One region of the Clostridium sp. 29_15 genome, then DNA from elsewhere that is predicted to be linked to it. Evidence: riboswitches for the same ligand, from Rfam matches in the RefSeq annotation. Region 1 holds a riboswitch; the other holds the start of a gene.
The links. A riboswitch is a leader RNA that binds a small molecule or an ion and turns the genes downstream of it on or off. The one in region 1 is predicted to bind S-adenosylmethionine.

Region 1 (15,860 bases):
CAATTTTTATTAAAAATAAAGGGTAAACAATAATGTATAATTTTTTATTAATATTATAGAGGTAGAAAAATGAATAAATTAAGAAAGAAAAAAAGGAAAAAAATAAAGCCTTTTGAGTTAAAAAAAATCAATGAACAGTCCATTGATAGATTAATACTTGTAGGCATATCTATAGGTGTAGTAATAGTAGTTTTACTTTTAAGAATGTTATATCTTACTATTATAAAGGGTTCAGAGTTAGCAGAGAAAGCTGAAACAGAATGGAAATCAGAAATGAATTTAACGGCTATGAGAGGTAATATAGTAGATAGAAATGGTTCTATTCTAGTTACATCAACTAATGTTTATAGAATTGAAGTAGATATGGATACATTAAGAGCATATGTTGATGATGAAAAAACCACTATAGAGAAAGTATCTGCCAATATAGCTGAAGCGATAGGTACTTCCTATGATAATATTTATAAAAAGCTCAGTGATAAAGAAAATAAATTTATAATTTTATCTAAAGGACTTGAAAAAGATGCTATAGATAAGGTAAAAGCTTTAGAAATTGCTGGGTTAGTTTATTATGATGAAATAGAAAGATATTATCCTAATGGTAATTATTTATCTCAAGTTTTAGGTACAATCAATTCAGAAGGTGTAGGATTAACAGGATTAGAGCTTCAATATGATGATTATTTAAGTGGACTATCAGGAATACGTATAGGAGGTATTGATGCTTATTCTAATGATCTTCCATTTGTAAGTGGAAAACAAACTAATGCAATAAATGGGAAGGACATTGTTACTACCATTGATGAAAATCTTCAATATTATGCAGAACTTGTAGCTAAAGAAGGCCTTGAAACACATAAAGCAAAGCGAGTATCCATAACAATAATGAATCCTAATAATGGAGAAATATTAGCTATGGCAAATGCACCAGGATATGATCCCAATAGCCCATATGAAGAATATGAAAACTTTGAAGGAGACACTGAAAATGATAAAATTCAAAATATGTGGAGAAATTCTATTGTAAGTGATACTTATGAACCAGGATCTACATTTAAAATAATTACCATGGCTGCTGCTATGGAAGAAGGATTAATTCATGATGATGATGTGTTTGTTTGTAATGGAAGTAAGACCTTTGGAGATGTTCAGGTTCATTGTTGGAACTTGTCAGGGCATGGTGCACAAACAGCAGCAGAAATACTTAAAAATTCATGTAATGTTGGATTTATGGAATTAGGTGCAAGATTAGGTGCTGAAAAGTTAAATGAGTATATTAAAAAATTAGGTTTTGGGAGTATTACAGGAATAGATTTACCAGGTGAAGCAGAAGGTATTGTGAAAAGTACCAATAGTATCAGTGATATTGATTTAGCAACAATAGCATTTGGACAAACTAATACATTAAATGCTCTTCAGCTTTTAACAGCAGTTAATGCAGTTGCTAATGGTGGAACTTTAATACAGCCTCATATTGTAAAAGAAATAACTCATAAAGATTCTAATGGAAATACTATTGTTGATAAGACAATAGAAGGAAAGAGTACAGAAAATGTGCTTTCAGAGAAAACATCCGCAACTTTAAGAGAGTATCTTGAAAGGACTGCTACACAAGATGCTGGAGCAGGGACTTTTGTCCAAGGATACGATATTGGAGGAAAAACAGGAACAGCTCAAAAGGTTGATCCAACTACAGGAGCATATTCAGCTGATAAATATATTGCATCAATGGTTGCAATGACACCAGTAGATGATCCTCAATTAACGGTATATATATCAGTTGATGAGCCAAGTACAGGTGTGTATTATGGTGGACAAGTAGCATCACCACTGATGAAAAAATTATTTTCTTATATATTCTCATATATTGAGTCTCCGACAGGTAAAGCTAGTTACTCAATTTCAAAAGATGTAGTTATACCTGAAATAAGAGGAAAATCAGTAGAAGAGGCTAAAACTATTTTAGAAGAAAATGATTTAGGATGTGAAGTTGAGGGAGAGGGAAATACTATTGTTTCTATAAACCCATATCCAGGAACTACTGTAAAAGCTGGTTCAAAGATAAAATTAACAGCATCTGCTAAATCTTCAATAGACAATAAAATAATTATGCCAGATCTTGCTGGAACAACAGTGGAATTTGCCATTAACCTTTTAGATAATTTAGGACTTCAATATGAATATGAAGGAAGTGGAAAAGTTGTTGAGCAGAGTATTTCTAGCGGAGAATTAATAAGTAGTGGTACAAAAGTGAAATTAGTATTTAAGGAAGAATCTGAATATTAGTGGAGGAAATAAGTGAAGGAGAAGAAAGCTAAAAAAAGAAGTAAGAAAATAAGCAGAAAAAAAAGCAAGAAGGGTATTGGTGATTTAGTAATATTCTGGACAATAGTTGTTTTAGTGGCAATTGGTTTTATAATGATATTTTCATCAAGTTCCTATTCAGCATATTTTGAATATAATGGCGATAGATATAAAATTGTTAAAAAGCAAATTTTATGGACAATTATAGGATTTGTTTCAATGTATATCACTATGAATTTTAATTATCATTATTATAAAAAATTAGCCAAACCAATATATATAAGTGTTTTTCTACTTTTGTTAGGTGTTATGGTAGGAGCAAAGCTAGGATTTACTAGCTTAGTTCCTAATATAAAAGGAGCTACAAGATGGATACATTTAGGACCACTATCAATACAACCTTCAGAGTTATCTAAATATGCTATTGTTATAGCATTAGCAACATTAATGGATAAGAGAAAAAGTAAAATAGTAGACTTTAAATCTGGAGTATTAGTCTATTTGGGTGTAGGAGCATTTATGGCAGGGTTAGTATTGTTACAAAATAGTTTAAGTGTTACCATAATAATAATGGCAGTGACACTTATAATGATTTATGTGGCAGGAGGAAAGTTTAGTCATGTATTTACTGTTGGTGTAATGGGAGTAATAGGAGCTATAGGTTTTATATTTAGTACATCATTTAGAAGAGCTAGATTTTTAAACTTTCTTGACCCTTGGCAAGATGCAACTGATGTTGGGTACCAACTTATACACTCTTTATATGCCATAGGATCAGGTGGATTTTTTGGTGTGGGGTTAGGTCAATCTAAGCAAAAAGCACTATATATTCCAGAACCATATAATGATTTTATTTTTTCAATTATAGTTGAGGAGACAGGATTTTTAGGTGGTATGCTGATAATAGCATTATTTATTGTATTAATTGCTGCTGGTATTAATGTAGCAATTAAAGCAAAAGATATGTATGGTAGACTTTTATCCACCGGGATAATATCAGTTGTGGCAATACAGCTTATAATAAATGTTGCAGTTGTAACTGGTAGTATGCCAGTTACAGGAATTCCAATGCCTTTCATAAGCTATGGAGGTACTTCTATGGTGTTTATTATGGCAGCAATGGGTATACTACTTAATATATCGAAAGTAAGTAAGAGTTTAGAAAAAAATGAATTGGCATAAAAAACTGTAGTAAGGCAAATAATATTGCCATACTGCAGTTTTTTTATATTGACAATAATATATTATATAAAATATACTAAAACGGTAGGAATACTAAGAAATGATGGAGGAGAATATGGAAAGTACGTTTTTAAGTGAATTTTTATTTATAACTGATATAAAAACCATAGCATTTATTGCGATTTTAGTGGCAATATTTATTTTAGTTAGGAAAATGGAGAAGAAGAAGATTAAATTCTCTACAAGGATGATTTCTGCTATGGGTATAGGTCTTGTGTTAGGATTTATTATTCAGTTAGTAGCGGGATTTCCAGAAAAGCCGTCTTCAGTAAGATGGATTGAGGAAGTTAGCAAATGGTATGGACTAGTTGGTAATGGATTTATGGATCTTTTAAAGATGCTAGTTGTACCTTTAATATTTGTATCTATAATAAGAGTTATTATAAACATGAAAGATGGTGTAAATTTAGGGAAGCTTACATCAAAATCATTATTAGTTTTATTAGGAACAACAACCCTTGCTACAATAGTAGGATTAGTTGTAGGAAATTTATTTAACTTAGGAGTGGGAGAAGTAGTAGCAACATCTAATACAGATATTAGAGAAATAACTTCTATAGTGGATACCATAAGAGGATTATTGCCTTCTAATCCAGTACAAGCAATGGCTGAAGGGAATATAGTTGCAGTTGTTATCTTTGCAGCATTTATAGGAACTTCTATGAAGAGATTAAATAAAAAATATAGTGATGTTATTAAACCAGCTTGGGATTTAGTTGAAGCATCTTATAAAATAATAACAAGTGTGGCAATGACAGTAATTAAATTTATGCCATATGCTGTAGTAGCTTTATTAGCAAATACAATAGCAGCTAGAGGTGTAAGTGCAATTTTAGGAGTAGTTGATTTCATTATTGCCTTATATGTAAGTGTGGCTATAATGTTTATAATTCATTTAATTATTATAGCTTTAAATGGATTAAATCCAATTAAATATGTAAAAAATGTTATGGAGCCTTTAATATTAGCTTTTACGTCAAGATCAAGTTTAGGTACTCTTCCAGTAACAATTGAAACTTTAACAGAAAAAGCAGGAGTTGATAATGGTGTTGCTAGCTTTGTAGGAAGTTTGGGATCGAATGCAGGAATGAATGGTTGTGCAGCAATATATCCAGCTCTAATGGCAATTACCGTAGCTAATATGTCAGGAACACCAATGGATTTTAGTTTCTATGGAATGTTATTAGTTATTATAGTAATAAGTTCTTTAGGAATAGCTGGACTTCCAGGAACAGCTACTATGGCAGTATCAGTAGTTATATCTGGTATGGGAATGGGATCATACTTCCCTCTATTAGGAGGAATAATAGCAATTGATCCTATATTAGATATGGGAAGAACAATGCTTAATGTAAATGGTACTATGGTTACAGCTGTAACTGTAGCAAATTCATTTGGTGATATAGATAAAGATAAATTTAATGAATAATTAGAATCAAAAGTCTTTGTAATTTATATTACAAGGGCTTTTACTATAGGAATGGTGATTTTAAATGATAATTTCAAGTAAAGGAAAATACGGATTAGTAGCTTTAATGGATATTTGTTTGTATTCAGGAAGTGAAGCTGTTACGCTAAAAAGTGTTTCGAAAAGGCAGAATATTTCTGAAAGGTATTTAGAACAAATTTTTTCTATACTTAGAAAAGGTGGTATAATAACATCTAAAAAAGGAGCACAAGGTGGATATTTTTTAGCTAGAACTGCAGCAGATATAACTGTAGGTGAAATTTTAAATATTTTAGAAGGAGATTTGAAAATAGTATCTCCCAGTGAAGAGAGAAATGATATAGAATGTTTTATGCAGAAGAATATTTGGAATAATATTAATAGGCAAATAGAGGAATACTTCAATTCAGTAACTTTAGAGGCGCTAGTAAAAGACTATATAGAAGGAAAAATTGCCATAATGTATTATATTTAAGCTTGCTATAAAAAATATAAAAAAATATTGACATATATGTTTAAATAATTTATCATTTAAGCATAAAGTTTTATGAAAATTAAATATCGAATCTTATCAAGAGTGGTGGAGGGACTGGCCCTGTGAAACCCAGCAACCTATTTTTAATTGAAAATTAAAAGTTTATGATTATGTATAAAAGTCTTAAGGGACTTTTTTACAATCGTATTTTATAGAAACTTAAGAGAATTTTTATAATTAAGTATCAATTGAATTTGTGGTGCTAATTCCTGCAGCTTTTAGCTGATAGATGAGAGAATGAATGAGTAATGTTTTTAACGTGCTGGATTTATTCTCCAGTACGTTTTTTTGTTTTACAGTAAGTAAAGTAGACGATAGGTGGGGATAACTATGATTAAATTAACGAGCGTAAAGAAGAATTTTGGTCATGTAGAGGTGTTAAAGGATATTTCAATTGAGATAAATGAAGGTGAAATTTATGGGCTTATAGGGCACAGTGGAGCTGGTAAATCAACCTTGCTTAGATGTATAAATGGTTTAGAGAGCTATGATGATGGCTCAGTAAATGTTATGGGCAAGGAAATTAAAAATTTAAATAAAAATGAATTAAGAGCCTTTAGAAAAGACTTAGGAATGATCTTTCAAAACTTTAATTTGCTAAATCGAAAGACTGTCTATAAAAATATAGCATTACCTTTAGAAGTATGGAACTATGATAAAGATAAGATTAAAGACAGAGTGTTGGAGCTACTAAAATTAGTTGATTTAGAAGATAAGGTAAATAGTAAACCAGGGCAATTAAGTGGTGGACAAAAGCAGAGAGTAGCTATAGCTAGAGCCCTTGCTTTAAATCCTAAAATTCTTTTATGTGATGAAGCTACATCAGCTTTAGACCCTAAAACAACAAAAGATATTTTAGCTTTATTAAACAAGATAAATAAAGAGTTAGGAATAACCATTGTAGTGGTTACTCATCAAATGGAAGTTGTAAAAGAGATATGTGAAAAGGTAGCGTTACTTGAAGATGGAATATTGGTTGCTAAAGGTGCTGTGGAAGAAGTATTCTTAAAACCAGGAATATCCATAAAGAAATTTTTAGGTGAAGAAGAAAATGATACATTACCAACAAGTGGAGTAAATATAAGAATTTTATTTCCAAGCAAATGTTCTGAAAGTGCAATTATAACTAGGATGGCAAGAGAACTAGAAATAGATTTTTCTATAGTTGGAGGAAAACTTGAAAAATTCAGGGAGGATGTATTAGGAAGTTTGGTAATTAATATTGATAAAAGTCAAAAAGATATGGTTTTATCATACTTAGAAGATAAAGATATTATTTTGGAGGTGCTAAAGTAATGGATGATATAATATTAAAAGCATTTAATGAAACAGTATTTATGACATTTTATTCAACAATATTCTCAGTGATTTTTGGTTTTATCTTAGCTGTAATATTGACAATTTCAGCAGAAGATGGTTTAAGGCCTAATAAGGTTGTCTATAAAATCCTTGATGTGATAATAAACATATTAAGAAGTTTTCCATTTATTATTTTGATGGTATTTATAATTCCGTTAACTAGAGCTATAGTGGGAACTTCCATTGGCAAAGAAGCAGCCATTGTTCCATTAACCTTTGCTGCAGCACCTTTTGTAGCAAGAATTATCGAATCATCACTTAGAGAAGTAGATAAAGGAGTTATTGAAGCAGCAAAATCTTTTGGAGCATCAGATTTTCAAATTATTTTTAAGGTTATGTTAAAAGAAGCAGTGCCTTCTATAGTGTCAGGACTTACTCTTACAATTATTAGCATTATAGGGTATTCAGCAATGGCAGGAACAGTTGGTGGGGGAGGACTTGGTTATTTAGCGGTTAGCTATGGTTATCAAAGATTCCAAAAAGATGTGATGATTATAACAGTAATAATATTGATAATAATAGTACAAGCGTTACAAATGCTAGGTAATTATTTATATAAAAAGTTAAACAAATAATTTAGGAGGAATTAATATGAAGAAAAAATCAATTTTATCACTAGCACTAGCAGGTGTTTTAACAATGGGGTTAATTGGGTGTGGCAGCAAAAATACAGCAGATGATAAGACTATAAAAATAGGAGTAACACCAGTACCGCATAGGGAAATTGTTGAGCATGTAATACCAGCATTAGAGGAAAAGGGATACACAGTAGAAATTGTGGAATTTTCAGATTATGTTCAACCAAATACATCATTAGAAGATGGTGCATTAGATGCTAACTATTTTCAAACTTTAGCTTATTTAGAAGAATTTAATAAAAAAAATGGTACTCATCTAGTAAGTGCATCAGAAATACATGTGGAGCCAATGGGCGCATATTCATATAAATATAAAAGTATTGATGATATAGAAGATGGTGCAACAGTAGCGATACCTAATGATCCAAGTAATGAGGCTAGAGCACTTAATGTATTAGTTTCAGCAGGACTTATAAAGGTTAAAGATGGAGAGCTTATTACGGTGGCAGATATAACTGAAAATCCAAAGAATTTACAATTTAAAGAATTAGAAGCAGCTCAGTTACCTAGAGCACTTGATGATATTGATATAGCAGTTATTAATGGAAACTATGCTTTAGATGCTGATTTAGATGTAACAAAGGATGCTTTATTTGTTGAAGATGAAAATTCACAAGAAATGAAAGCTAGAAGAAATGTATTAGCTATTAAAGAAGGAAATGAAAGTAGTGAAAAAATTAAAGATTTAATAGAAGTTTTAACTTCAGATGATGTTAGAACATTTATAGAAAAGCAATATAAAGGTGCAGTAGTACCAGTATTCTAAATAAGAAATTTTATATTTCCTCCTAAAGGGGCTAAAATTAAGGAGGATTAATAAGAAATCTGCTAATCATCAATGGAAAAAAGATGGTTTAGAAAAATAAAAAACAGTAATAAATATAAGCAATAAATATAGGGAAACGTATATGTAAACAGCATGCAAAGCATGCTGTTTTAATTTGTGTTTAAATATTTACATCAGTATATTTTCTTAGCTAAAATGACACAAGATTATATAAAATAAAATATAGTATAATGAGATTTTTTTGTATAAGGAGATAAAGTTATGTCATTATGGGGATTATATCCATTTGGTGGAGGAGCTGAAATAGGACACATAGGAGCATATGGCGAAAGGGAGAGTACTATTGCATTAGAAGCAGTATTAGAGGCTCAAAGGCATTTGGAGAGAAATGGGGAAAAAACTATAATTACAAGGGAAATGGATGAGTATATAAGTGCCAGTAAGAGAAAGGGTATAATAAAAGATAGTGAAATAGAAATATTAGTTATTTTTCGCATGAACAGTAGTGATGATATAAACATAAAAGGTGTAAAAGTAGCTTATGTAAATAGAACAGGTGATATGGAATATTTAGCACAACTTATAAAGTGTGAAATACAAAGTGAGTTAAATACAGCAGATTGTGGAGTAATAAATGAAAGTAATTTATATAAGGATATTAATTGCAATGCAGTAATTGTTTATGGTGAGTACATTAGCAATATTAAAGTTATGGAGAATTTTGATAGTAAAAAATATGGTTATATGGTGGCTAAAGCATGCTTAGCATATAAGGATAAGGTGCTTTTAAGCAGTGAAAGAATGGTTCCTAAAAAAATGCAGAAAAGAGCCTATAGAGTATGTGTAGGATATTATAAGGATTATGATTCAGCAATGGATAAAGTTTTACAACTTAATGAAGATGGTGTAAAAGATGCTTATGTAGTACCTTATGAAGGAAATTAAATAATAGAAAATTAATGAAGGAATTCCTGGAGGAATTCCTTTTAAATAGTATTCTTAAAGTTTTCAATTTCTTCTTCATGAAGAGTTTCATTTTCTAAAAGTAGAAGAGCTAGCTTATCAAGAGATGATTTATTATTATTTAATAAATCTATAGTCTCCTGATATAAATTATTTATAAGAAGTTTTGCTTCTTCCACAATTATATTACCATAGCCTGATGTAAGATTACCTAGGTTGGATATTTTTAATAGCCCTAAACTTTCACCCATACCATATTCAGCAATCATAGCAATGGCAATATCAGTTACTTGCCCTAAATCTCCTTGAGCACCAGTTGAAATCTGACTTTTATTAAAAATAAGTTCCTCAGAAGCTCTACCACCTAAAAGAACCATTATTTTTGATTTTAAATAATTAATTCGTTGATAGCTACTATCTTGAGGAATGGTGATTGTATAGCCACCAGCACCTTTAGTAGTAGGGATTATACTTATCTTTGAGATAGTTTCTTCAGGTAGTACAATTAACGATACTAGTGCATGACCTGCTTCATGATATGCTGTTAATAATAAATCTTCCTTCTTCAAATGTGAACGTTCTTTCTTGTTAGCTCCAGCTAGTACAAGGGAGAAAGCATCATTTATTTCATTGGAAGTAATGGAGCCTTTATTTCGTTTAGCAGCTAGAATGGCAGCTTCGTTTATTAAACTTTCTAGTTTGGCACCAGAAAAATAAGCTGTTTTCTTAGCTAGGCTTTCTATATTTATTGTTTCATGAGGTTTATTTTTTAGGTAAAGATTTAATATTTGTTCACGTGCTTTCAAATCAGGAAGTGATACCTCCACATGCCTATCAAAACGTCCAGGTCTTAATAAAGCAGAATCTAAAGTGTCTAACCTATTGGTAGCAGCTATTACAATTATTCCATCAGAATCATTAAAACCTGACATTTCAGTAAGTAGTGCATTTAAAGTCTGATCACGTTCATCATTACCTGTAGAAGAAGCATTTCCACCAGATCTTGTTTTGCCTATAGCATCGATTTCGTCGATAAAAATAACAGCTTTTCCATGAGATTTAGCTTTTTTAAATAGGCTTCTTATTCTACTGGCTCCTACACCAGCATAAACTTGTATAAAGTCTGAGCCGCTTAAAGCATAAAATGGTACACCAGCTTCACCAGCTACAGCTTTTGCTAAAAGCGTTTTCCCTGTACCAGGAAGGCCATAGAGAATAATTCCTTTAGGCATTTTTGCTCCATAAGAGCTATATTTTTCAGGTGTTTTTAAAAAGTCTACGATATCATTTAAACTTTCTTTAGCTTCAGCATTTCCTGCTACTTTACTAAAGTCATAGCTATTTAAATCTTTATTGCTAAAATCCTGTAGATTTAACTCACCAAAGGATGATTTTGACGTAAAGCCTTTGTTGACTTTAAGAAACACTATGGCAAAAATTGATATTATCAAAATAGTTGCTGGTATAGTTTTGCTAAGAGGAGCAACAGGTTCTTCTACAACATCTATATTATTAAGTAGTAAATTTTCTTTAAAATTTTCAGAATTAGGATTATCTGTTAGGTAAGTGTATCCATCTTTTAAAGTAACTAAAATCTTTGATGATGAATTAAAGGATACCTGTGAAATTTCCTCGTTATTTAAATCTTCAAGAAAATTAGAATAAGTTTTACTATTTTTAGTTTTGGGATATAAAGAGGAAAAGCCCAACACTATTAAAGAGAGTACAGCGGTGATTATTGGGATTAAAATTATCTTAAATTTATTATTTTTCAATGATAGTCCTCCTTTGTAAATAACCTTAAATTAATTTTATTATAGACTTAAGAAATAAAAAGTCTAATAAAAGACATATTATTTACCAATGAAATTACTGGAAAAGGTTTAGAGGTTAGAAGTTAGAAGTAACTTTAAAAATTTATTTAAATGAAGTATACTTTTTATATATGTTTCGGTAAGTGGAAAATTATAACTATATTCGGGGGATTGAAGGAATGAATATTACAAAAATAAAAGTGAATTTAACAGGAGAAGATTTATTAAGTATTTATAGTGAATTTGTATCTGTTGAAGGGCTTGAAGTAAAAAATATTGAAATAAGTGATGGAATAAATATTACAGGAAGGCTTAATAAAGGATTTAATATTGATTTTTTAGTAAATTTAAAATTTGAATCTTATGAAAATAACATAATAAAAATAGAGATAACAAAAATAAAAGTATTAAATATTGGAATTTTAAAATTTATTAAAAATATGGCTATAAAGTATCTTTTAAAATCTTTTAAGGAAAAGGGAATCACTTATAATAAAGGGAAAGTTGAAATAGAGTATAAGTATGTATTAAAAGATGTGTCATATGTGGATTTTGATATAGAAAATATTTTTTGCTATTTAGGATGTGTAAATGTGGAAGTAAGTAATGTACAAGTTTCTACAGCAGGATTGATTAAGAAAGATGTACAGCTTATAGATAGAAGTGTAAAAAATGATGTTTACCAAGAAGAAGAAATTAAAAAAGTAGAAGATTGCTATACTGTAGGAAGGGAAAAAGTTAAGGAAAAAATGCCTATAAAGATTAAGAAATATAGTGATTATATACTTATAATACCTGATATTATAGCATTGATTTATAGGCTTTTGAAGGATAAGAGAGTGCCTATTAAGACAAAGGTAATTATATCTTCAGTGATATGCTATATGGCAGTACCAAGTGATATAATACCGGATAAGATTCCTTTCATTGGAAAGATTGATGATATTGCTATGGCTTTTTTTGCCTTAAATAAGATAATTGAAGATGTTCCAGCAAAAGTAATCTTGGAAAATTGGGGTGGAAAAAATAATATAGTGATAGTATTAAAAACTGCTGCACAATATGTTACAGATTTTACTGGTGCGAAAAATGTAGAAACTATCTATGGTATAATAGATGAAATAGTTTCAATATAAAGATGATAATTAAGGGAGCAGATGTTGATGGCAAAAAAAGTATATGCAATAAAAGAAGGTTTTGATTCAACAAATAATAAAAAAGTAGAAAATATTGTAGTTAATACATGGGCTGAATGTTTAAAGTATGTTAAAGGTGTTAAAGGAGCAAAATATAAAAGTTTTGAAAGTATGGTAGATGCCAATGAATTCCTATATAATTCCAATGATGTATTAAAGAAAGAAGATAATAACTATCCTATGGACTGTTTGCATATATATGTGGATGGAAGTTATAATATAGCTACGAAGCAATACTCATATGGTCTTGTTGCCATGAAGAATAATATCATAGAATATATTGATGGAGGCATTGGAATTAATGATTCTAGTAGAAATATAAGGCAGATAGCAGGAGAATTAGATGCTACTGTTAGAGGTGTAGAGTATGCCAAGAAAAATCATGAGAAAAAAGTTGTTATTTTCCATGATTATATAGGCATATGCTATCATGCAACAGGGTTCTGGGAAAGGAAAGAAGAATCATCAAAAATATATTATGAAAAGATGCAAAACTTCATAAATAGCGGTATGGAAATCATATTTGTAAAGGTAGATAGTCATACTGGAGATTTATTTAATGAACTAGCAGATGAGATATGTAAGGAAAAGTTGGGAATAGCTTCTGATAAAATTGTAGAAAAATGGCTAAGTAGTAATGAAATTAAAGTGGTAAGTGAAGAAGTAAAAGAAAAGCTTTCTAAATTAATTACTAAATATAGTGAAAATATTATAGTGGTTGGTGATGAAAGAAAAGAAGAAGCTGAAGAAGAAAGTTTTGAAGTTCTAATGAAAGAATATGCTGAAAATAAAGATAGAATTATGAATGAAATATCTAAATTAAGTGAAGAAAAGAAAGAAGATTTTATTGAATATCTTCTTCAATATACATTAAAGAAATAGAAAAAATTACATTTTAACTTGCTGATTAGATCTTATTTATTTTACATATAATATTTATGGTGAAATAAGTGAGGTGTTAATAATGAAAATAGTTAAATCAATGATGTTGGGATTAGCCATTGGAACTGTTATGGGAATTGTGATGTTTCCAGAATTCGATAGAAAAACACAAAGAAACATAAAGAGAGCTAAGAAAAGAGCTAGATGTATGGCTAATGATACATATGACAATATTATGTGTTATATGAAGTGAGTTTTATAACTATATTTATTTTAATAAAAAACTGCTATAAAAATAGAGGGCATTGAAAAATTTAATGTTTTTCAGTGCCCTCAAAAAATGTAGCAGTTTTTTTTTATTAATATCGTATTTATATTAGAATAAGTAAAAAAAAATATATATTTGGATAAATTTATGATATAATTAATATATATAGGGAAAATTGGTATATATTTATATAAATTTACTGTAAAGGATGAATAATTACATGGAAATTCTATCATTAGGCGAAAAAATCAAAAGAATAAGAAAAGAATTAAATATGACATTGAAAGACTTAGCAGGTGATAGAATAACACCTGGGCAAATAAGTTTAGTTGAGTCTGGAAGATCTAATCCGTCAATGGATTTATTGGAGTACTTAGCTGGAGCTCTTAATACATCTGTGGAATATCTAATGGAGTCAGAGGAAACACAAGCTGAAAAAATAAGTATTTATTACGAACAGATTGCAGAATCATATATATTAAATGGTGGATATATAACAGCAGAAAAATATATAGAAAATGCTTTGTATTATGATGAAAAGTTTCATTTAGAATATAGAAAAGCTAAGAAATTATTCTTGAGAGCTAATATATGTATGAGTAAAAATGAATTAGTTCTAGCTCAACAATTTTACCTATCAGCTAATGTTATATTTATAAAGAATAATAATTATGAAGAGGTTATTAAGACATTCTTGAATTTAGGAAAGATAACATTGAAGCTAAAAGCATTCCATTCAGCAACTAGCTATTTACGTCAAGCTGAAAAAGTATATATTGATAATAATATAGGAAATGATTTTTTACTTGGAGAAATATATTATCAAATGGCAGATGCCTATTATAAGGTAGAAAATATTTCGCAATCAATAAATTATTCTTTCCTAGCTAAGCAGAAGTTCCAACAGATACATAATAGAGAAGAGTATGCAAAAGCATTATTATTATTATCAGAAGACTATAATAAGAAAGGCGATTTAGTTAATGCCATAAAATATTCTCAAAAGACACTGGAAGTTTACAAGGAATTACAGCAAGAAAAGAGTATATCAAATATAGAAAATAATTTAGGGAAGTTATTCTATGAATTTGATAATTTAGAAGAATCATTTAAACATTTTGAAATAGCTAAGGAAATAAGATTAAAGAGTAAAGATGGAAGCATTATTGAAACGCTTATTAATATTTGCGAAAATTATATTAAGCTTAAAAACTTAGACAAATGTGAAGAGGTTTTAGATGAAATACGTAGCTTAATGAATGAAAGTAGTATTCCTCAATTAGTTGAATATAATCTTTTATGGTATAGAATTTATATGATTAGAGAAATGTACAAGCAAGCAGAGAATATACTAATAGATACATTTAATCTAGCAAAAAACAATGGACTAGAGAAGAGAGCAGCACAAGTTGCTATAATTATTGGTAAATTATATATAGATCTAAAAAAAGATGGCGAAGCAGCTGAATATTTAAATCAAGGAGTTACAATATTTAAGGAGTTAGGTATTCTAAATAATTAAGTTATTTGGGGGTAAGAATGGAAATATTATCAACTGGAGAAAAAATAAAAAGAGCCAGAGTTTATAAAGGGATAACACTTAAGGAACTATGTAGTGATGAAATATCTATCTCTAAAATGAGCTGTATTGAAAATGGAAAAATAAAGGCAGATAGTGAAGTATTACAGTATATTTCTAAAAAAATTGATATAGATTATAACTATCTAGTTCAAGATGTTTATGAACAAATAGAAGAAAATCTTAATTTATTAAGAAATAATAAAGTACCACTTAATAAAATAGATGAATTTATAAATTATAATTTAGAGTATGCTATGGATTATTCATACTTAGACTTAGCATTTGAGTTAATTCATAGATTATTAAATTTTTATGTTGAAAATAATAAAATTGAAAATATACAGCTTCTTATTTCGCAATATTATGATTTATATCAAAAAAGTAGCAGTGATAAAAATACTTTGATTTATTATAATGATATGGCTTCATTTTTTATGAAGATGAAAGAGTATAATGAAGCAATTAATTATTTCTCAAAGATAAGGGAAGTAATTGAAGAAAATGGAATAAGAGATAAGAAGAGGTATGTATATACTTGTTTCAGAGAGGGGCTTTGCTACAAAGAAACTAATGAAATACAAGAGGGATATAATAAACTTATGAATGCCGTAAAATATATAGATTATATTGAAGATAATAAGGATAAAGGAAAAATATATCAAGAGTTTGCTAATTTAAATATATTGTTAAATAAAGTTGAGGCAGATAGATATATAAATCTTGCAAGAAGATATCAAGGTAATGATTTAGTTGAAGTTGCAAATTCAAAAGCAGAAAATGGAAAATATTACTTTGCCATAATGGATAATGTTAAGGCAATAAATGAAATAAAAGAATCCATAG
Region 2 (15,860 bases), on a different contig from region 1:
GCTGGCATAGATATAACCAAGCCTGATGGTAATATGATAGTAGATATAGGTGGTGGAACTACCGATATAGCTGTTATTTCTCTAGGTGGAGTTGTAATAAGAAAATCAATTAAATCAGCTGGTGATAGATTTGATGAGGCTATAGTAAAATATGTTAGATTAAAGCATAGAATCATGATAGGTGAAAAAACTGCTGAAGATCTAAAGATTAATATAGGTTGTGCATATAAAGATGCAAGAGAAAGTTCTTATATAATGAAGGGAAGAAACCTAGTAACTGGATTGCCTGATCAAGTGGAAATTACATCTGAAGAAATAAGAGAAGCACTTGAAGAACCTGTTGGCCTAATAGTGGACGGGGTTAAATCTATATTAGAAAAAACTCCACCAGAATTAGCGTCAGATATAATTGAAAAAGGAATAATAATGACTGGCGGAGGTTCATTATTATATGGATTAGATAAACTTATCGAAGTTAACACTGGATTAAATGTAAAAATAGCTGAAAATTCAGTGGAAGCAGTAGTAGAAGGAACAGGTCAAGTTTTAAATTATATTAATAAATTACAATTTGATGATAGTGGAAATGAAATATCTTTAATTGAGTAGTACAAAAGCTAGGCTAAACCTAGCTTTTCTTTTGATATATAGTAAATATTTATTTGGAATAAGATTGGATTAATCCATTTGATATTACTTTAGCCATTTCAAATATTAAGTTTAAACGTATACTCCTGGAAGTGAAAAATTCTGAATTATCACTAGAATCTATAATTCCAATAATGGATACATCGCCAACATCAGGTAACATTTTGCCAACACCTTTTCCAGGGTGAATGGGAAAGTCACGCACATGAATTTCTCCAATGGAATTAGCATCACCTAAACAAGCATCTATACCAATAATTGTTGAATAGGGATATATTCTTTTAATTTCATAGATGCTTTTCTCAAGATTAAGTGCGTGTATAGGATCGGCTAAAGTACCATATATAGGAATAGGAAAACTATTTTCCTTAAGTAATGTGCCAACAAGAGGGCCAAGACAATCTCCAATACATTTATCGGTACCAATACAAACAATAATGGTTTGTGGTTTAATATATTTTTTTAAAAATTCAGCAATTTTCATGGAGGCTGAATTTGAATTATAATTTATTTTAAGTTTTTGCAAAAGAATCCCCCCTCTCACAATAAATATATATGAATATTTTTTACTTAATATAATTCAATAACATAAATAACTTTTTAGCATTATCTGATAATTAAAATAAAAATAGATATAGAAGTTTAGGGAGTAAAAATGAGTAAAAAAGAGAAAAATAGAATAAAAACTTCGATAAATAGCTATAAATTACTTAAATGACGAAATATGAAGTTGCAATATGTAATAAAAACATATATACTAATCATTGTCAGTTTAGCAAGTAGTTGCCGAAAGACAAAGTGTTAATAAAGAAATTTATTAAATGGGGGAGTTCCCGAGAGGCCAAAGGGGGCAGACTGTAAATCTGTTACGTTTCGTTTCGATGGTTCGAATCCGTCCTCCCCCACCATTCCACCATTTAAAAATATAATATACGCTGGCATGGCTCAACGGTAGAGCAGCTGACTTGTAATCAGCAGGTTGTAGGTTCGATTCCTATTGCCAGCTCCACAAATGGGGGAGTTCCCGAGAGGCCAAAGGGGGCAGACTGTAAATCTGTTACGTTTCGTTTCGATGGTTCGAATCCGTCCTCCCCCACCATTTATAATTTAATTTAGAATAATATGGAAGCATAGCTCAGCTGGGAGAGCATCTGCCTTACAAGCAGAGGGTCACAGGTTCGATCCCTGTTGTTTCCACCATTTAAAAATATAATATACGCTGGCATGGCTCAACGGTAGAGCAGCTGACTTGTAATCAGCAGGTTGTAGGTTCCAGCTCCACAAATGGAGGAGTTCCCGAGAGGCCAAAGGGGGCAGACTGTAAATCTGTTACGTTTCGTTTCGATGGTTCGAATCCGTCCTCCTCCACCATGACTTGACACCAATTTTGATACAATGAATATTAAAATTGGTGTTTATTTTCTTTGAAATAGATATTGACATAATTTGGGGATAATGTTATAATTGATTGAAAATTAAACATGATATTAATTCTTATCAAGAGAGGTGGAGGGAAAGGGCCCTGTGAAACCCGGCAACCTATTTAGGAGTGAAGAATGGAGAATTAAAAATGAAAAATTATAGTAATTTTACATTTTAAATTTTGTACTTTACATTTTTAGGTGTGGTGCCAATTCCTGCAAGAAATTTTGCAAGATAAGAAAAGACCTTATGAATATAGGCTCTTCTTATTGAAGAGTTTTTTTTATTGTTTTTAATTGCTTAGAATTAATATCATGCCTAGAAGAGAGGAGCTAAGCATAATGAGAAAATTATTTACATCAGAATCAGTTACAGAAGGGCATCCAGATAAGATTTGTGATCAAATATCAGATGCAGTATTAGACAACATATTAGCAAAGGATCCAAATGCAAGAGTTGCTTGTGAAACAACAGTAACTACAGGAATGGTACTAGTTATGGGGGAAATTTCAACTAACTGTTATGTTGATATTCCTAAAGTAGTTAGAGATACTATAAAAGAAATTGGATATGATAGAGCAAAATATGGATTCGACTGCGATACTTGTTCAGTATTATCATCAATAGATGAACAATCTAGTGATATAGCTATGGGAGTTGATGAAGCTCTTGAAGCGAAACAAGGAAATAAAGATGATGTTGAAGCAGTTGGTGCTGGAGATCAAGGAATGATGTTTGGTTATGCAACTAATGAAACAGAAGAATTTATGCCATTACCAATAATAACTGCCCATAAGTTAGCTAGAAGACTTACAGAAGTAAGAAAGAATGGTACATTAAGCTATTTAAGACCTGATGGAAAGACTCAAGTAACTGTTGAATATGATGGAAATAATGTTGTAAGAATAGATACAGTAGTAATATCAACACAACATGATGAAAAAGTTTCACAAGAACAAATAAGAAGAGATTTAATGGAGCATGTAATAAAGTCTGTTATTCCAGCAGAATTATTAGATGAAGAAACAAAATATTTCATTAATCCAACAGGAAGATTCGTTGTTGGTGGACCACAAGGTGATAGTGGATTAACAGGTAGAAAGATTATAGTAGATACTTATGGAGGAAGTGGAAGACACGGTGGTGGTGCTTTCTCAGGAAAAGATCCAACTAAAGTAGATAGATCAGCTGCATATGCTGCAAGGTGGGTTGCCAAGAATTTAGTAGCAGCAGGAGTTGCAGATAAAATAGAAATACAATTAGCTTATGCAATAGGTGTAGCTAAGCCAGTATCTATATCAGTAGAAACTTTTGGAACAGGTAAAATAAATGATGATGAAATTGTATCAATAGTAGAAAAGGTATTTGATTTAAGACCAGGTGCAATTATCAGAGATTTAGGATTAAGAAGACCTATCTATAAGCAAACAGCTGCTTATGGACATTTTGGAAGACATGATTTAAATCTTCCATGGGAACAATTAAATAAAGTTGGAGAAATCAAAAGATTTCTTTAATTAGTACAAGGGTGGGGTGTGTTTTTCATAATCCACCTTTTCTTGTTATTATGATATAATAATATAATTACAAGAGAGAACTTTGGAAGGGTTGGAAATATAGATGGAATCACTAGTATTAGAAGGTTCAGTGGAAGCTATTATATTTAAAAGTGAAGATACAGGATATACTGTTGCGAAGATTACAGCTAATAAAGAACTAATAACAATTGTAGGTGTAATGCCTCTACTACAAGAAGGGCAACAAATTGAAGTTAAAGGGACGTTTATTCAGCATAAGCAATTTGGAAGACAGTTTAGTATAGAAGAATATAAAGAAAAATTACCTTCATCATCAAAAGAAATAGAGAAGTATTTAAGTACAGGGATTATACATGGAATAGGACCAGTAACAGCTAAAAAAATAGTAAAGGCATTTGGTAAGGATACTTTACATATTCTTGATAATAATATTGAGAGATTAAAAGAAATTGAAGGAATTGGTGAAAAGAAATTTAACATAATATATGAGTCTTATATTGAAACAAAGGATTTAAAAGATATAATGATATTTTTTCAAAAACATGGAATTACGGTAAACCAATGCTTAAAGATATATAAAAAGTTTGGGGCAGATTCAATAAATAAAGTATCAATCAATCCATATATATTAAATGATGAAATATCAGGTATTGGATTTTTGACAGCTGATAAAATTGCTAAGGAATTTGGTGTTGAAGATACATCTTCCTTTAGAATACAAAGTGGTATAAGATATGTTTTAAATAACTTTTCTGCCATGGGAAATACATATATGCCAAAGGATAAGCTAATTCAAGAATGTCAGAAGGTATTGGCTGTAAGTAAAGAAATTATTGAAGAAAATATATATAACTGCGTCCTTGAAGAAAAGTTGAAGATTGAAAAAATTAAAGATATAGAAGCTGTATATTCTCTACCATATTATTATTGTGAATTGGGAGTAACGAATAAAATAATAACTTTATGTATAGAAAATTTCCAGACCATAAATACTGATGTAGAATTTGAAGTTAGTACATTTGAAAAGAAAAATAACATTAAATTTGCTCCATCACAAAAGAAAGCCATACTGGGAGCTTTTGAAAATGGTATAGAAATAATAACAGGTGGACCTGGAACAGGTAAAACCACTATAATAAAATGTATAATTGAAATATATGAAAATAGTGGTATGAAGGTTCTTTTAGCAGCACCTACAGGAAGAGCTGCTAAAAGAATGAGTGAGTCTACAGAAAGAGAAGCAAAAACAATTCATAGGCTTTTAGAGATGGGAGTAAGTTATGAGGAAAACTCTTTTTTTTGTAAAGGGGAAAGTGAGCCTTTAGAAGCAGATGTGATTATTATAGATGAAGCATCGATGATAGATATAATGCTGATGAATAGTCTTTTAAAAGCTATAAAGTTAGGAACAAGGGTAATAATAGTGGGGGATGTGGATCAGTTGCCATCTGTAGGACCAGGAAATGTTCTTAGGGATTTAATCAACAGTAAGTTTATCAATGTTGTAAGATTAAAGGAAATATTTAGGCAAGGAAAAGAAAGTATGATAATAGTCAATGCCCATAAGATTAATAATGGAGAAATGCCCTATTTAAATAAAAAAGGAGGTGATTTTTTCTTTGATGCTAGAGATGAAGTTGAAAATATTTTAAGTACTGTCCTTGATTTAGTAAATAGAAGGCTTCCATCATTTAATACAAAGTGGAGCAAAATTTGGGATATACAAGTTTTATCTCCTACAAGAAAAGGTATTTTAGGTGTTGATAATTTGAATAATGAAATACAAGCAATATTAAATCCAAGTTGCAAAGATAAGAAGGAAAAGCAGGTAAGAGATATAGTTTTCAGAGAAGGCGACAAGGTTATGCAAATAAAGAATAATTACTCTCTTGAATGGCATAGAATTGGTGGAGATGGTGAAAATAAAGGTGTAGGTGTTTTCAATGGAGATATGGGATATATTGAAACCATAGATGAAGAAAGAAAGGTTTTAAGTGTAGTCTTTGATGATGAAAGAAGAGTTGTATATGAATTTATGTTTTTAGATGAATTAGAATTAGCATATGCAATTACTATACATAAGAGCCAAGGAAGTGAATTTAAAGTTGTAGTTATGCCAACATTTATGGGGTCAGCATTTTTGATGAATAGGAATATACTGTATACTGGTATAACAAGAGCAAAAGAGTTAGTGGTTGTTGTTGGAAATCAAAAATCTCTTCAATATATGGTTAATAATACTAATAATATGAAGAGATATTCTTCATTGAAAGAAAGAATAATGGATATAACGATAGATAAGAATATGATTGAGTAGGTTAGAAAAAGAGGTATTTGATAAGTGAATTATAAAGAGTTGAGTTATGCTTTTAAAAATATAATATCTTGGTATAAAAAAAAGACCAAGGTATTAAATATAAAAAGCAGACCGTATAATACAGGTTTTGTTTTTTTTGATTTAATAAGTAGGTTGATAAATGATAATAAAAAGGTATTATATGTTTTTAGTATGGGTTCTGATGAGATAAAGAGTAAGAGTCATGATGAACTGTATATGAAAAGCATTCAAAAGATTATGCCTGGTGATATAGAAAATGGTATAACATTTATTTCAATAGATGAAATAGAGAATATAGGAGAGGAATATAGCCTTATTATATTTGATGATATAACTATGTTTTCTAAATCAACAATAAAAGATATAAGAGATGCTATTGAAAAGGTATATTGGAAGGTTAATAAGATAATTATTTATAGTTGTGAAAGAGTGTTTCCTATTGGTGAAAATATGGATTTGGTTTATTTATTAAATCCTATGCCAATGATAGAACCAAGATTTCTAAATACTAGGATAAAATTAGAAGATGATATTCCACTGGCGGTATATGAATATGTGAAATGGTTTAGCTATAATAATAAAAATGTAATTATTATGGTTCCTGACGAAGAAAAACTAAGTAAGGTATATTATACCTATAAGAATAATTTAAAAGATAATAATGCAAAAGTTGTTAAGTATGAAAAAGGTGATGATTTTAAAAATATAGAAAATATTGTTAAAAATGAGCCTGCTTTTATAGTAACAAACAGCATGGGAGATTATATAAATAGCATTGAAGATGTAAATATATTAATATTATTTGGTGATGATGCAAGTTATACTTATAAACAAATTGTGTATTTATGTGGATGTATATATGTAAAAAGTGATATATTACCAGAAGTTCTTTTGGTTTCAAGAGAAACCTCTGTAGAGATGGATAAGTCTAGGAATATAATAAGAGAATTTAATAAAAAATTATGGGAAAAGAATTTATTAAGATAATAAATATTGTAATAGAAGCACTTTTAGATATTATTTACCCATATGATAATAAATGCATAATTTGTGGAATCGAAGGATTTAGAGGAATATGTAGCAGGTGCAAAAGTGATATAAAGAGAGTTCAAGAGCAAGAAGAAATAATAGCTTATGGATATTATGGAGGAGTACTTAAAAAACTTATTCTAAATTTAAAATATCATAAGAGCTTTATAGCAGGTGAGGTTTTAGCTGATTTTCTATGCCAGATAATTAGGGAAAAACATTTAAGTATAGATTACATATGTTATGTACCCATAAGTAAGAAATCATTAAAAAAAAGAGGATTTAATCAATGTAGGGTGCTAGCAAAAAATATGAGTATAGCTTTAGACATACCTATTATTGATTGTTTAGTAAAGGTAAAAGAAACAAAAGAACAAAAGCTTTTAGGGAAAGAAGAAAGAGCAAAAAACATATTAAATGCTTTTACAATAAAAAATAAAGAAAAGCTTTTTAGAAAAAATATTTTATTAATTGATGATGTTTATACCACTGGTGCTACTATAAATGAATGTAAAAAAAGTATCGAAAAATGCAATATAAATAAAATTTATCTATTGACAATTGCAAAAAGCAATATATAATAGTAGTATAAAGCTAGGTCTGTGGATGAAAGTCGATGCCAGTCGCAGGCGAAACGATCCACGTAAGTTAGACAAAGAGCTAATGAGCATGGTGCGGTATAGATGTTAGTCCTACCAACAGAGATGTTGAGAGTGTTAGTAGTGAGAGGTTAATTCCGGGTAGCAAAAGCTCCAGTAGGCGAGTGTGGGGGCAAAAGCCAGGTCAGCTAGCTTTATAAAAAAACACTAATTTAATTTAAATTAGTGTTTTTTTATTTTTTACTTAAAGTAGATAATATTTTGAAAATTAATGTAAAAGTCATTAAAAGGATGTTGAAAAAAGAGTTTTAATTTTCTGAAAATTTAACATATGTTTATTGTAAGTCAAAGGGAATGGTGGTAAAATATAAATATGAAAGGTAATTAATATTAATATTTATATTAATATTTTGAGTAAAAACGAGAGGGGTTGACTTTATGAAAGTAACAGTAATAGGTAAAAATATTAATGTAACACCAGCATTAAAAGAGATGGTTGAAAAGAAGATATCTAAATTAGATAGATATTTTAGTCCAGATATAGAAGCAAGAGCCACACTTACAGTGCAAAAAAACAATCAAATTTTTGAGGTTACTATACCTTTTAATGGAGTTATCCTAAGATGTGAAGAAACTACTGAAGATATGTACAAATCAATAGATTTAGTAGAAGCAAAATTAGAAAGACAAATAAGAAAGCAAAGGACTAAGTTACAAAGAAGAAATAATGATTCTTTAAGATTTACTAATTTTGAGCCTTTAACAGTAGAAGAAAATGAAGAAAAAGATGGAGAAATAGTTAAAGTAAAGAGATTTAATATAAAGCCAATGAGTCCAGAGGAAGCAATGCTACAGATGGAGTTAATTGAACATAACTTTTTTGTATACAGAGATGCTGATTCAAATAATGTAAATGTAATATATAAGAGAAAAGATGGAAATTATGGACTTTTAGAACCAGATTATAAATAATATTATAGAAAAAGTCACCTATTTTAGAAGATAGGTGGCTTTTATTTTTGGAGAAAGCATATAGATTGAAAGACAGTAGTTTTATAGTTGAATTATAAATATGCTAAATGTTATAATCTATAGAAAGAATATTAAAGAAAAAATCATTTGATATAGATGACGAAAGGATATACTTATGGGATTTATAGAAAAACTATTTGGGACTTATAGCGAGAGAGAAGTTAAAAGACTTGGATCTGTAGTAGATAAAATACAATCATTAGATGAATCAATGCAAAAGTTAAGTGACGATGAGTTAAGAAATAAAACTACGGAATTTAAAGATAGATTATCAAAAGGTGAAACTTTAGATGATATATTACCAGAAGCATTTGCAGTTTGTAGAGAAGCTTCATGGAGAGTTTTAGGAATAAAGCATTTTAGAGTTCAACTTATTGGAGGAATGGTAGTTCATCAAGGAAGAATAGCTGAAATGAGAACAGGGGAAGGTAAAACTTTTGTTGCATCTCTTCCAGCATATTTAAATGCTTTAGCAGGAAAAGGTGTTCATGTAATCACAGTAAATGATTATTTAGCAAAAACTCAATCAGAATTAGTTGGAAAACTATATGGATTTTTAGGTTTAACAACAGGATGTATAATTCATGGACTTACACCAGCTCAAAGAAGAGAAGCTTATAACTGTGATATAACATACGGAACAAATAATGAATTTGGATTTGATTATCTAAGAGATAATATGGTTATATATAAAGAAGAAAGAGTTCAAAGAGAACTTAATTTTGCAATAGTAGATGAGGTTGATTCAATTTTAATAGATGAATCAAGAACTCCTCTTATAATATCAGGAATGGGAGATAAATCTACCAAGTTTTATAATGTAGCAGACAATTTTGTTAAAAGTTTAATAGCAGATCAAGATTTCAATATTGATGAAAAAGCAAGTGCTGTTTTATTAACAGATAGTGGTATGGAAAAAGCAGAAAAATATTTTGGTATTGAAAATTATGCAGAAGCAGAACACTTAGAACTTCAACATTATGTAACTCAAGCATTAAAGGCAAATTATACAATGAGATTAGACAAAGATTATATTGTTAAAGATAATCAAGTAGTTATTATAGATGAATTTACTGGAAGACTTATGGAAGGTAGAAGATATTCAGATGGGCTTCATCAAGCAATTGAAGCTAAAGAAGGAGTTAAGATTCAAAGAGAATCAAAAACTCTTGCAACAATTACTTTCCAAAACTACTTTAGAATGTATAATAAGCTTTCAGGTATGACAGGTACAGCTTTAACAGAAGAAAATGAATTTAGAGAAATTTATGGATTAGATGTTATAGTAATTCCAACAAATAAACCTATAGCAAGAATAGATAGACATGATATGATTTATAAAAATGCAAAAGGAAAATATAATGCAATAGTTGAAGAAGTTATAGAGGCTCATAGTAAAAATCAACCAGTATTAGTAGGTACAGCTAGTGTAGATAAGTCAGAATATATTTCATCTTTATTAAAGAAGAGGGGAATAAAACATCAAGTTCTTAATGCTAAATATCATGAACAGGAAGCTGAAATTATTTCTCATGCTGGAGAATTAGGTATGGTTACTATAGCAACAAATATGGCTGGTAGAGGTACTGATATTAAGCTTGGAGAAGGTGTACTAGAAGTTGGTGGATTAAAAGTAATTGGTACTGAAAGACATGAATCAAGAAGAATTGACAATCAATTAAGAGGTAGAGCAGGACGTCAAGGAGATGTTGGTGAATCAGTATTCTATATTTCATTGGAAGATGATTTAATGAGAATATTTGGTTCAGAAAAAATTCAAGGTGTTATAGATAAATTAGGATTACAGGAAGATGAAGCTATAGAAAGTAAAATGGTTACTAAGGCTATCGAAAATGCTCAAAAGAAGGTTGAAGGAAATAATTTTGACATAAGAAAGAATTTATTAGGTTATGATGATGTAATGAATTTACAAAGAGAAGTTATTTACAAGCAAAGAGCTGAAGTTCTTGATGGAAAGAACTTAAAAGAGCAAATTGAAGGAATGATAGAGGAAGTAATAACATCTTCAGTTAACAGTCATTTAGTTGGTGAACATATAGATATTGAAGATGATATAAAAGAGTTATTAAAATATCTTGAAGATATATGTTTCCCACATGGAACATTTACTGTAGATGAGTTAGCAGATTTATCTAATGAAGAAATAATAAGTATATTAGTAGAAAAAGCAAGAAGTATCTATAGTGAAAGAGAAGAAGAGTTTGGTCAAGAGCAAATGAGAGAAATTGAAAGAGTAATTCTTTTAAGAGTTGTTGATCAAAAATGGATGGCACATATAGATAATATGGATCATTTAAAACAAGGAATGGGATTAAGAGCATACAAGCAACAAGATCCTATTCAAGCATACCAAATGGAAGGTAGTGCAATGTTTGATGAAATGATACAAGGAATTAAGATGGAAACTGTTAAATTACTATATCATGTAAGAGCAGAAAGACCAGTTGAAAGAGAAAAGGTTGCAGAAGAAACTGGTGCAAGTCATGGAAATGATAAGTCAGTGAAAAATGAGCCAGTAAAAAGTGAAAATAGAGTTGGCAGAAATGATATGTGTCCATGTGGAAGCGGAAAGAAATATAAAAACTGCTGTGGTAGAGAAGCATAATTAGAAATATAAAACTATTGGTGGAAAGTGTCTTATTTTAATTAGGCATTTTTCACCTTGCTTATTTAAGGTAAGGAAGTGATACAATGTTATTAAAGTTAGAACAAGAAGTTTCTAAACTAACAGGTTTAAAAAATATATTAAAGGAAATGGGGGCTTCACTTTGACAAAGGAGGCTTAGAAAAAAGGTTTCAAGAATTAGAGCTTCAAATGCAAGAAAATGGATTTTGGGATGATGTTAAAAGAGCAGAAGAAGTTACTAAAGAATGTAAGATAATAAAAGATAAAATAGAAAGATATGAAAACTTAGTAAGTAGAATTGATGATATAGAAGTATTGGCTGAATTAGCAGAAGAGGATGAAGATACTATAAATGAAGTTATAAAAGAAATAAGATCAATTGAAAAAGAAGTTGAAAATTATCGTGTAGAGCTTCTTTTATCAGGTGAATATGATAGAAATAATGCCATCTTAAACTTACATGCAGGTGTTGGTGGCTCAGATGCTAATGATTGGACTGAAATGCTTCTTAGAATGTATACAAGATGGTGTGATAAGAAGGGATATAAAGTTGAAACTTTAGATCTTTTAGAAGGTGATGAAGCTGGTATTAAAAGTGTAACTTTAAAAGTAAAAGGTGAATTTGCTTATGGTTATTTAAAGGCTGAAAAAGGAGTCCATAGATTGGTAAGAATTTCACCATTTAATGCCAATGGAAAAAGGCAGACTTCTTTTGCTTCAGTAGAAGTTCTTCCAGAATTAACTAAGGATCAAGATATTGATATAAGACCAGAGGATTTAAAGATAGATACCTATAGAGCCAGTGGAGCAGGTGGTCAGCACGTTAATAAGACGGAATCAGCTATTAGAATAACTCACTTACCAACAGGTATTGTGGTGCAATGTCAAAATGAGAGAAGTCAATTTGCAAATAAAGATACTGCAATGGCAATGCTTAAGTCAAAGCTTATTGAATTAAAAGAAAGAGCTCATAAAGAAAAAATCGAAGATTTAACAGGTGAGCTTAAAGACATGGGATGGGGAAGTCAGATAAGATCATATGTATTCCATCCATACAATATGGTGAAGGATCACAGAACAAATGAAGAAACATCTAATTTAAATGCTGTAATGAATGGAGAAATCGACCAATTTATCATAAGCTACTTAAAGCAGGAAGCACAAAAATAAAAAGTATAATGGGATTTTTTAATTCCATTATACTTCACTTGTGACGACTTAATTAGGTGCATTAGCGTAGGGATATGCACTGATTAACTCAAGAAATCAAGAAGATTTCTTGAAAGGTTTTGTATTTAGTATGCCAATGATAATAAGTGCTAAAAGTATAATTAATAATAAATTAATAGATTTTCTACTATATATAAAGGTTGTTACAGTACTGTAGCAATCTTTTTTAATTTCTTTATTAACTACTTTATATACTGTATTTATGGCATCAGTATCAATATAGTCTACAGTATCAGTTGGTGTATGAATATGTGACGTATCACTATGGCAAATGGTTAATGCATCAATGCCTAATTCATTAAAGCTTGCATGATCGCTAGAATTTTCGTATTCCACTAGATATTCTATAGAGTCATTTGAACAGATATTAGAAAGTGAATTTAAGATGTTAGAAGAATTACCTTTGAAGGCTACTCCTTGAATAAAGGTAATGGGACAATCTTTTGCACCTATCATGTCAAAATTAATAACTTTTGAATTTTTAATATCAAAGTAATTGTTCTCAGCAAAAAAGTTAGACCCTTTAAGTCCAAGTTCTTCAGCATTTAAAGCAACAAAAATTATGGAGCGTTTAGGTTTGCCAAAGGTGGATAAGGTATTGGCAAGTTCCAATAAAAATGAAGTACCAGAAGCATTGTCTAAAGCACCGTAATAAATATTATTTTGTGAATCACTACCGAGATGATCAAAGTGTGCAGTAAGGATTAATGGTGCTAGTGATTGATCTGAACCTTCAATAATTCCTTGAATGTTAACTAACTTTTTGTCTGCATTTTTAAAAGGAATATAAGTAGTTAAGGTTTTACCATTCTTTAAGGCATCAATTATTTTATTATAGCCTTTAGAAGATAGAGCAATTACTAAATCAAAACGTAGTTCACACATAAAAGAACTTCTAAATGATAAATCATCATTTTGACTTAGATAAAATAATAGAGTTCCTTCATCATTAGATACCTCAATAGAGGTAGAAAAAATATTTATCTTATCTTTATTAGAAAAAGTAAAGGAATTAGCATTGAAATTAATCATATCCTCCTTATAGTCTTCGCCATATTTTAAATATTCACTTCCATTATCATCAAAAATTTTAAAATAAACTGTTTCATCAGTTTTTACTGGGCAAGTTGTAATAAATTCTTCAATATAAGTATTCTTATAGGGGCTTAATTTTAAATCTTTAAATTTATTTTTTATTATTTCCCCAGCTAAAAGATTTTCATCACTACCAGAACGTCTTCCTTCAAAGGATGAGGAAGATAGATATTTTATATTTTTCACAACATTTTCGGCATTGAAATTATATATGTGATCATTTAAGGCAATACATGTGAACAAGCAAAGAATAGTAATCAATAAGGTTGAAAAATAAAAGATCTTTTTTTTCATAAAAAAATACCTCAGCTAATAATATATACTTAATATTATTAATTGAGGCAGTGTAATATGAATACCATAATAAATATTTATTATTTTGAATATACAATTTCTAAAAAACTATGAACTAAGGAAAATAAAAGACAGAGAAAAACAAAAAAGTTTATTTTACCATTTATAACAGTAATAATGCCGCCGACAATAGCCAAAAGTATAATTATTATGCCAAGAAATTTATTAAATCCTGATCCTTCTAAGGCTTCCTTAATGGAAGTTAACAATATTATGATTAAGGAAAGGTATATAAATATATTTCTTAAAGTAACATTGAATTCAATAACATAGTATCTGTTTAAAATTAAAATAACAAGTAAAAGAATAAGCATTACATTAATAAATTTATTAAAGATAGAACGCAAAGAATCACCTCTTGATGGTAAAAAATTACAATTTAATTATAAATCCAATATAACTTAATATCAATACTGTAAAAATAAAATAAAAATATTATAATAGAGGTATTGGGAAAAATATTTTTACAGGAGAGAACAATGGTAAATATTGAAAAAAGATTAGAAAAAGAATTAGGAATAAAATTAGTACAGGTACAAAATGTAATTAAATTATTAGATGAAGGAAATACAGTACCTTTTATAGCTAGATATAGAAAAGAGCAGACAGGTGCTTTAAGTGATGATATATTAAGAAAGTTTTTTGAAAGACTGACATACTTAAGAAATTTAAAGGATAGGAAGGAGGATGTATTAAGATTAATTGATGAACAAGGGAAACTTACTGAGGAAATAGTTAAAGCATTAGAAAAGGCTGATTCCCTTACTGAAGTAGAAGATATATATAGACCTTTTAAACCTAAAAAGAGAACAAGAGCAACCATTGCTTTAGAAAAAGGATTAAAGCCATTGGCTGATATTATTTTGGCAGGTAATTTTAATGGCACAGTTGAAAAGCAAGCAGAAGCATTTATTAATGAAGAAAAGGCTGTAAACAGTATTGAAGATGCTATAGCTGGAGCATTAGATATAATAGCCGAAGGAATATCTGATGATGCAGCCCTTAGAAAGTATATTAGAAATATAGTCTTTAAAGAAGGTAAAATTGAAACTAAAGGTTCAAGTGAAGAAAGTACTCCTTATGAAATGTATTATGATTATAGTGAGGAGGTATTTAAGATACCTTCTCATAGAATATTAGCAATCAACAGAGGTGAAAAAGAAAAGATATTATCTGTAAAGATTTCTGTTAATGATGAGAAGATAATAAGCTATATAGAAAGTAAGATACTTAAAGAGAATTCTATAACGGCTGAATATTTAAAAGTAGCCATCAAAGATTCTTATAAGAGGTTGATATTCCCATCAATTGAGAGGGAAATTAGAAATGAGCTTACTGATAAAGGTGAAGAGGGAGCAATATTAATATTCAAGGAAAACTTAAAAGCACTTCTTATGCAACCACCTATAAAAGGTAAAGTAGTTATGGGATATGACCCAGGCTTTAGAACTGGATGTAAAGTGGCTGTATTAGATGCAACAGGAAGATTCTTGGATAAGGCAACAGTATATCCTACAGTTCCTAAAAGAGATATAGAAGGAACTAAGGAAATATTAAAAGAAATGATTAAGAAATATAACGTAGATGTAATTTCTTTAGGAAATGGTACTGCTTCAAGAGAATCAGAAGAAGTAATTGCTGAAATAATAAGTGAAATAAAGAATGAAACAGATAAGGGACTAGCATATGTAATAGTATCAGAAGCAGGAGCTTCAGTATACTCTGCTTCAGAGTTAGCAGCTAAAGAATATCCAGATTTAGATGTTACCATAAGAGGAGCTATTTCTATAGGAAGAAGATTGCAAGATCCAATGGCAGAACTAGTAAAGATAGAGCCCAAGGCCATTGGTGTAGGTCAATATCAACATGATGTAACTCCTAAAAAATTAGATGAATCATTAAGTGGAGTAGTTGAAGATTCAGTAAAT

Region 2: another riboswitch for S-adenosylmethionine. It lies ahead of metK (methionine adenosyltransferase); the one in region 1 lies ahead of BHW04_RS01985 (methionine ABC transporter ATP-binding protein).

The regions. Positions count from the first base shown of each region.
Region 1 covers NZ_MNRT01000016.1:16,417-32,276, forward strand. Annotated here, with positions in the region: gene BHW04_RS01965 (stage V sporulation protein D) at 70-2,286, shown strand; gene ftsW (putative lipid II flippase FtsW) at 2,335-3,486, shown strand; gene BHW04_RS01975 (cation:dicarboxylate symporter family transporter) at 3,602-4,975, shown strand; gene BHW04_RS01980 (RrF2 family transcriptional regulator) at 5,040-5,468, shown strand; SAM riboswitch class I at 5,559-5,764, shown strand; gene BHW04_RS01985 (methionine ABC transporter ATP-binding protein) at 5,859-6,824, shown strand; gene BHW04_RS01990 (methionine ABC transporter permease) at 6,824-7,462, shown strand; gene BHW04_RS01995 (MetQ/NlpA family ABC transporter substrate-binding protein) at 7,479-8,291, shown strand; gene BHW04_RS02000 (N-acetylmuramoyl-L-alanine amidase family protein) at 8,574-9,257, shown strand; gene BHW04_RS02005 (ATP-dependent metallopeptidase FtsH/Yme1/Tma family protein) at 9,299-11,050, opposite strand; gene BHW04_RS02010 (YkvA family protein) at 11,269-12,225, shown strand; gene BHW04_RS02015 (ribonuclease H family protein) at 12,253-13,167, shown strand; gene BHW04_RS02020 (hypothetical protein) at 13,250-13,420, shown strand; gene BHW04_RS02025 (helix-turn-helix domain-containing protein) at 13,656-14,957, shown strand; gene BHW04_RS02030 (helix-turn-helix domain-containing protein) at 14,975-15,860, shown strand, end outside.
Region 2 covers NZ_MNRT01000043.1:104,388-120,247, reverse strand. Annotated here, with positions in the region: gene mreB (rod shape-determining protein MreB) at 1-609, shown strand, start outside; gene yyaC (spore protease YyaC) at 659-1,174, opposite strand; tRNA gene BHW04_RS11930 (tRNA-Tyr) at 1,472-1,556, shown strand; tRNA gene BHW04_RS11925 (tRNA-Thr) at 1,583-1,657, shown strand; tRNA gene BHW04_RS11920 (tRNA-Tyr) at 1,663-1,747, shown strand; tRNA gene BHW04_RS11915 (tRNA-Val) at 1,773-1,848, shown strand; tRNA gene BHW04_RS11910 (tRNA-Tyr) at 1,935-2,019, shown strand; SAM riboswitch class I at 2,140-2,311, shown strand; gene metK (methionine adenosyltransferase) at 2,412-3,587, shown strand; gene recD2 (SF1B family DNA helicase RecD2) at 3,691-5,925, shown strand; gene BHW04_RS11895 (hypothetical protein) at 5,950-6,933, shown strand; gene BHW04_RS11890 (ComF family protein) at 6,909-7,556, shown strand; gene hpf (ribosome hibernation-promoting factor, HPF/YfiA family) at 8,013-8,546, shown strand; gene secA (preprotein translocase subunit SecA) at 8,722-11,232, shown strand; one part of gene prfB (peptide chain release factor 2) at 11,319-11,396, shown strand; one part of gene prfB (peptide chain release factor 2) at 11,398-12,423, shown strand; gene BHW04_RS11870 (M28 family metallopeptidase) at 12,520-13,872, opposite strand; gene BHW04_RS11865 (Tex family protein) at 14,412-15,860, shown strand, end outside.